Linked DNA regions of Magnetofaba australis IT-1. The protein of the gene in region 2 binds, or shares a complex with, the protein of the main gene of each other region. Links are inferred from orthologs where the notes say so. Each region holds a gene or a part of one and is shown on either strand. Other genes may lie near its edges.

Region 1 (3,479 bases), 480 kb from region 2 along the record:
AAAAAAGCCTCTTACATAAACCGTGTTAAGCCTGCTATATTCGAAACTTATCATTTATCACGTTCACGCCCGCCCTTCAGGGGTCGGCGTCAGAGACAATTGAGGCCGCCCGAGTGTCTAAATATCCGATTCGCCTGACCGGCAATGAACAGATTGATGACGACCACCGCGAGCTTTGGGAGCTGTTCCAGAGCATCAAAGCCGCGCCCAAGGATCAGGAACGCGTCCTTGAGTCCATGCGTCTGCTGTCAGATGGCTGGGTCGAGCATTTCAAACGCGAAGAGGCGGTGATGGCGCAGGCGGGCTACCCGGGCTTGGAGGCGCATAAAACGCTGCACCGCCAATACCACGAGCGCATACTGGAGTTTCAGAAGAACCTGGAACAGCGCAAAGAGATGGCCCAGAGCGAGTGGGAGCGGATGCTGGCGGAAGCCAAGTTGGAAGCGGGCCTGGAGGTGGTCACGGAGTGCAGCACATGCATCAAAGTGGCGGCGTTTTTGACCCAATGGTTCCTGCAACACACCAATTTTGAAGATCAGAAGTACGTCGCTTACCTCAAATCCGCCAGCGGCGCGTAGAGCCTTGGGGCGTAAACTGCGCGACAATCGAAACCCTGAATGGGATCAACGTCTGCATCGATCAAAGAGATCAACTCGTAAGGTCTCTGTGTTTGCGCATTAGCGCAAACGAAAACGCGGGCTCCCGCCGCCGCCGCCAAACGGACGCGATCCGCCGGAGGGCAGGCCGATGCTCCCCGAGGCGCCGAACTTGACCGAGAATTTGGGCCCGCGATCCTCCAGCACCTCGGCGGGCAGCTCACGCAGAAAGCGCGACGGCATGGGGAATGTGGGCTCGCTGTACATCCAGCGTTTGCGCGCGTGGGTCAGATAGAGCCGCTCGCGGGCGCGGGTGATGCCCACGTAGGCCAGACGGCGCTCCTCCTCCAGCCCTTCGGCGCCCTCGTTCACCGCCAGGGAGTGGGGCAGCGTCTCCTCCTCCATCCCCACCAGGAACACATAGGGGAACTCCAGCCCCTTGGCCGCGTGCAGAGTGGAGATCACCACCCGGTTGGGGCTGGGCTCGCCAGACTCATGCATGTCGGTGACCAGGGCGGTCTCCTCCAAAAACATGGTTAAACTCTCCGAGCGCACCAGCACCCCGCGCAGTTCGGCCAGGTTGTCCATCTTCTCATCGCGCTTCTCATGGCCATCCAGAGAGGCCACGTAGCCGCTGCGGTCCAGCAGGTGGGCCAACGCCATGGCCGGGCTCTCCAACTGGCAGATCTGCCGCGCCTCGTCGATGAGCATGACGAAATCCTTGAGCGCGGTTTTGGCCTTGCCGCTGATGCCGCCAGCCGCCACCAGACGCCGGGTCGCCTCCAGCAGCGGCACGCTCTCCTGCATGGCCACGGCGCGGATTTTGGCCATGGCCACCTGCCCCACCCCGCGCTTGGGCACATTGACCACACGCTCGAAGGCGACGTCATCGCGAGCCGAGTGCACCAGACGCAGATAGGCCAGCGCATCGCGGATTTCGGCGCGATCCATAAAGCGCAGTCCGCCCACCACCTGATAGGGGATGCCCTGACGCATCAACCCCTCTTCGATGGCGCGGGTCTGACGCGAAGCGCGCACCAGCACCGCCGCGCGACTGAAGTCGCCCAACGGGCACAGCGCGCCGATCTCGCTGGCCACAAAGCGCGCCTCATCTTCGCTGCTTTCGGCGGTGAACAGGTCGATCTTGCGACCATCATCATCCTCGGTCCAGAGGCTCTTCTCCATGCGCCCCTGGTTGTGTTTGATCAACTCGCTGGCCGCGCGCAGGATATTGCCGGTGGAGCGATAGTTCTGCTCTAAGCGAATCACCGTCACATCGGGGAAATCATCCTTGAAGTGCAGGATGTTATCCAGCCGCGCGCCGCGCCAGCTGTAGATGGACTGGTCGTCATCGCCCACCACGCAGAGGTTCTTGTGCAGGTCGGCCAGTTGCGCCGCCCAGCGGTACTGCACCGCGTTGGTGTCCTGATACTCGTCCACCAGCAGATGGCCAAAACGATGTTGCCAGTGGGCCAGCAGATCGGGGTGACGCCGCCACAGCTCCAGACAGTTGAGCAGCAGGTCGCCGAAGTCCATGGCGTTGGCCCGCATCAGACTCTCCTGGTAGCTCTGATAGAAAGAGTGCACGCGGGTTTTGTCACCGGGATTGAGGAACTCCCGTTCGTTGACTTCGTCCAGCCTGTCCGGGGTGATGCCGTCATCCTTCCAGCGCGAGATGTGGTTGATCAGGCGCTTGGGGGTCCAGTACTTGTGATCGAAGCTGGACTCGTCGCAGATGCGCTTGGCCAGCCGCTCCTGGTCAGCGGTGTCGAGAATGGTGAAGTCGGGGTCGTAGCCCAGATACTTGCCCTGCTGGCGCAGCATGCGCGCGCCCATGCCGTGGAAGGTGCCAATCCAGAAGCGGTGCGCCACGCCCGACGGCGCGTCCAGCCCCAGCAGCTCCAACACCCGTTCGCGCATCTCGCGCGCCGCCTTGTTGGTGAAGGTGACCGCCAGGATGGTCTCCGGCGAGGCCGCGCCGGAGAGGATCAGATAGGCCAAACGACGGGTCAGCACGCGGGTCTTGCCGGAGCCTGCCCCCGCCAACACCATCACCGGCCCGGCGCCGTGGGTCACCGCCTGCAGTTGCGGCGGGTTGAGATTGGATAGAATCGGCGAATCGCCGACGTGATCCAGGGGCAGATGGGAGTTACTCATCGGGAACGCGCCTCCTCTTCCACTTCACGATCCAGCAGGGCGCGATTGTAGGCTTTGATCACGTCGTTATTGGTCACCACCCCCAGCACCTCGCCGGAGCCGTTGGCGGCCACCACCGGCAGCTGCTCGATATTGCCCGAGCCCATCAGGCGGAAGGCGTCGTAGAGGTTGTCGTCGGGGGTGACGGTAATCAGCTCGCGGGTGGCGATGTCGCGCACCAGCACCAGATCCTCCACCCCCTCTTCGAAGGCCACGCCGCGGATATCCTGGAACGACACGATGCCCTTCAAGGAGCCGTCATCGTTGGTGACCAGAAAGTTCTCCTCCTGCGACTGATGGATCTTCGCCTTGAGTTTGCGAATGGAGAGGGAGTCGGGAATCTGCTCATAACTGCGCCGCATGATGGAGCCCACCTTGATGTGCCGCAGCAGCCCCGATTCCCGCCCCGACCACAGGTCGATGTTGTGTCGCCGCAACGCCTTGGTGTAGACCGAGTCGCGATAGACCTGATTGATCAGCAGCGTGGCCACCATGGAGGCCACCATCAGCGCCAGCATGATGCGGTAGTCGTTGGTCAGCTCGAACAGAATCAGAATCGCCGAGATGGGCGCGCCCAGCACGGCGGCGGCCATGGCCCCCATGCCCACCAGGGTGTAGGCCCCCGGGCTGGCCGAGAGCGCCGGGAACAGCGCATGGGCGTAGGTGCCGAATGCTCCGCCCACCATG
Region 2 (3,409 bases):
CATTCCACCATGACGCACCCTTAGGTTTAACAAAACGGACAACGTTGGCGGTATTGTTGACGCGAGTTGTCGTCTGCGCGCAACCCCAAGCCGCCCACAGCCCAACGCCATGCGCGCATGCGAAACCACGCGCCGTCGACGCATCGCACGGCGCTGCGCCCACCAGCATCTTTGACGCCTGCCATATGCAGTGGTCAGGCGGCTTTCATTCGCCACACAGGAGGCCCCCATGGCGGATATCCCGGCTCAACTGGTCACCTCGATTCTCTCCACCTCCGGCGTGCTGGCTGGGGTGGATCGCAATAGCTTCGAGAAGATGCTGCAGCACCCTGACGTGAAGATGGTCACCTATAAAAAGGGCCACTATATCTATCGTCACGGCGACGCGGCGGAGAATTGCTGGATCGTGCTCAAAGGGCGTTTGGTGACCGAAACCTTGAGCCTGCGCAAGCCGTTCCACGAATCGTGCCTGCAGGTGGGCGAGATCACCGGTCTGATGGGGGTGTTGGATCCCGGCGCCAAATGGCCGGTGTCGCTGGTGACCGACAACAAGTCCGAGCTGATTGAGATTCCTGGCCGCGTAATCCGTGAGGCCGAGGGCAATCTGTGGCCGGTGATGGCCGCCAACGTCGCCCGCATCATGATGTACCACCTCATCGACTGCCGCAGCCAGATGGATCGATAGCAACAAATCGCGCCGCTCGACGCCACGTCAGGCGGCGCAACATCTCGCGTTGAATCACGCCATCAATTGCTGCTTCTCCAGCTCCACCAGCTTATCGCGGTAGATGGCGGCCTGCTCGAACTCCAGATTCTCCGCCGCATCCTTCATCAGCTTCTCCAGCTCCGCCAACCGCTTCTCCAGCGCCGGTCCCTTCAAGTGCGCATTGCGATCCACCTGGGTGTTGGGCTTAGCTCCCTTCTTGCCCTTGCGCCCACTGGGCTTGACCTCAGCCCCTTGCTCATCGTCAATCTTGATAGCGGGCGGGTCGAAGAACTCGGACAGAGCGTCGCTGATGCCCCGCTTGATGGTGGTGGGGGTGATGCCGTGCTGGACGTTGTAGCGCTCCTGAATGCCGCGACGCCGCTCGGTCTCGGCCAGGGCGCGCTGAATAGAGCCGGTGCGCTTGTCGGCGTAGAGAATCACTCGTCCCTCTGAGTTACGCGCGGCGCGGCCGATGGTCTGCACCAGGGAGGTCTCCGAGCGCAGGAAGCCCTCCTTGTCGGCGTCGAGAATCGCCACCAGCCCGCACTCGGGGATATCCAACCCTTCACGCAACAGGTTGATCCCCACCACCACGTCGAACTCGCCTAACCGCAGATCGCGGATGATCTCCATGCGCTCGATGGTGTCCACATCGGAGTGCAGATAGCGGACTTTGATGCCCAGATCCACCAGATAGTCGGTGAGATCCTCGGCCATGCGCTTGGTCAGGGTGGTGGCCAGAATGCGCATGCCGCGCTCGATGGTGAGCTTGATCTCGTGGATCAGATCGTCCACCTGATGCTCCACCGGGCGAATCTCCACTGGCGGATCCATCAGGCCGGTGGGACGGATAATCTGCTCGATGATGCGACCGCCCGCCTGCTCCAGCTCCCACACCGCCGGGGTGGCGGAGACGTGGATGGTCTGCGGGCGCATGGCGTCCCACTCCTCGAACATCAAGGGGCGGTTATCCAGCGCCGACGGCAGGCGGAAGCCATACTCCACCAGGGTGCTCTTGCGGCTGCGGTCGCCGCGATACATGGCGCGCACCTGCGGCACCGAAACGTGGCTTTCATCCACGAACAGCAGGGCGTCCTCGGGCAGGTATTCAAACAGCGTCGGCGGCGGCTCGCCCGCTTTGCGGCCAGTGAGAAAGCGGCTGTAGTTCTCAATGCCGGTGCAGTAGCCCAACTCCTGCATCATCTCCAGATCGTGGCGGGTGCGCTGCTCCAGGCGCTGCGCTTCGAGCAGGTGGTTCTCCTTCTGGAACCAGTCCACCCGCTCGCGCATCTCCTCCTTGATCTCCGCCATGGCGCGCACAATGGTGGCGCGCTGGGTCACATAGTGGCTGGCGGGGAAGAAGGTGACTTTCGGCGCCGCGCCGAAATTTTCGCCGGTGAGGGGGTCGATCTCGCTGATGCGGTCGATCTCATCACCGAACAGTTCAATCCGAATGGCCCGCGCCTCTTCGTGGGCGGGAAACACCTCGATGGTGTCGCCGCGCACGCGAAAAGTCCCGCGCTGGAAGTCGATGTCGTTGCGCTTGTACTGCATCGCCACCAGTGACCGCAGCGCCTCGCGCTGGTCGATCTCCTGCCCAGCGCTCAAGGTGAGCGACATCGCCTCATACGCCTCCGGCGAGCCCAGACCGTAGATGCACGAGACCGAGGCCACGATCACCACGTCGCGGCGGGTGAGAATGGCGCGGGTGGCGGCGTGGCGCATGCGGTCGATCTGCTCGTTGACCGACGAATCCTTCTCAATGAAGGTGTCCGAGCGCGGCACATAGGCTTCCGGCTGGTAGTAGTCGTAGTAGGAGACGAAGTACTCCACCGCGTTGTTGGGGAAGAAGCTTTTGAACTCGCCGTAGAGCTGCCCGGCCAGGGTTTTATTGTGCGCCAGGATCACCGCCGGGCGACCTAACTGGGCGATGACGTTGGCCATGGTGAAGGTCTTGCCCGAGCCGGTGACCCCCAGCAGCACCTGATCCTTGCGCCCTTCACGCAGTCCGGCCACCAGTTGCTCAATGGCTTGGGGCTGATCGCCGCAAGGGGCGAACTGGGCGTCCAGTTGGAATTTTGCCGGTTCAAACAGCTCCATGGGGCAACCTTTGCTTCTATTGATCTATCTATGTGTTTGGAGAAGTGCGGGGAAGATGAAAGAGAGTAGGGCTTCGCCCCAGACCCCGACCAGGGCTCCGCCCTGGACCCGCGAGGGCTCTGCCCTCGACCCGCCAGGAGGGACGCCCTCCTGGACCTCGGGAAGTGTCCAGTTGGTCGCCATGCATGCACGGTTGCGCTTTTCGACGTCTGCTTGCCTACGCGTCGTTCTTATTAAGGAATCTAGGGCGCCGCGCCTCTTGTCGCAAGCCGGGGCGCGCACCCTCCGCTTGGCACGAATCGTGTTATTGAATATGCAGGAGATTCCAGTCCAGCGCCACGAGGAGCGGCATGGCGAACCCAAACGCCACCATACAGCAACCAGACCCGCACACTCCGCGCGCCCATACGCGGGTCGAGCGTCTGTTCGACATCATCGGCGCGTTGACGCTATTGACGCTGTTTTCCCCACTCATGCTGCTTGTTGCGTCAGCCATCTGGCTTTTCCACCCAGGACAGATCATCTTCTCCCAGCGTCGCGGGGGGCTGCATGGCCGCCCCTTCACCATCTATAAGTTCCGCACCATGTGGGTGAGTGAAGATG

The links.
Region 1: the proteins of uvrB (region 2) and MAIT1_RS17170 are in contact, whole or in part, in a crystal structure (PDB 7EGT), measured with the Thermus thermophilus proteins. The link is inferred for Magnetofaba australis IT-1 from one-to-one orthologs. Residues at the interface, in WP_096411307.1 of Thermus thermophilus: Glu23, Leu25, Arg26, Asp27, Gly28, Glu29, Arg30, Phe31, Arg55, Glu326, Asp327, Phe328, Glu379, Ser382, Gln383, His398, Gly400, Arg401; in WP_096412145.1 of Thermus thermophilus: His654, Arg656, Phe657, Gln666, Asp668, Glu669, Lys680, Arg681, Leu682, Ser683, Lys685, Tyr686, Ala687.

Annotation. Positions count from the first base shown.
Region 1 is NZ_LVJN01000020.1:1,147,213-1,150,691, reverse strand. Bases 216-3,215 are described here. They hold MAIT1_RS17170 (ATP-dependent helicase), read right to left. Parts: upstream 2,754-3,215; coding sequence 678-2,753; downstream 216-677. Other genes in these bases: MAIT1_RS17165 (chloride channel protein), read right to left, coding at 2,750-3,215; MAIT1_RS17175 (bacteriohemerythrin), read left to right, coding at 216-578. Also shown: more of MAIT1_RS17175, read left to right, coding at 114-215; more of MAIT1_RS17165, read right to left, coding at 3,216-3,479. UniProt on the Escherichia coli protein: A helicase with DNA-dependent ATPase activity. Unwinds DNA duplexes with 3'-5' polarity. Translocates on single-stranded DNA with 3'-5' polarity. Initiates unwinding more efficiently from a nicked substrate than double-stranded DNA.
Region 2 is NZ_LVJN01000020.1:665,924-669,332, reverse strand. Bases 274-3,203 are described here. They hold uvrB (excinuclease ABC subunit UvrB), read right to left. Parts: upstream 2,807-3,203; coding sequence 740-2,806; downstream 274-739. Other genes in these bases: MAIT1_RS15180 (sugar transferase), read left to right, coding at 3,157-3,203; MAIT1_RS15190 (Crp/Fnr family transcriptional regulator), read left to right, coding at 274-685. Outside these bases: more of MAIT1_RS15190, read left to right, coding at 230-273; more of MAIT1_RS15180, read left to right, coding at 3,204-3,409. UniProt on the Escherichia coli protein: The UvrABC repair system catalyzes the recognition and processing of DNA lesions. A damage recognition complex composed of 2 UvrA and 2 UvrB subunits scans DNA for abnormalities.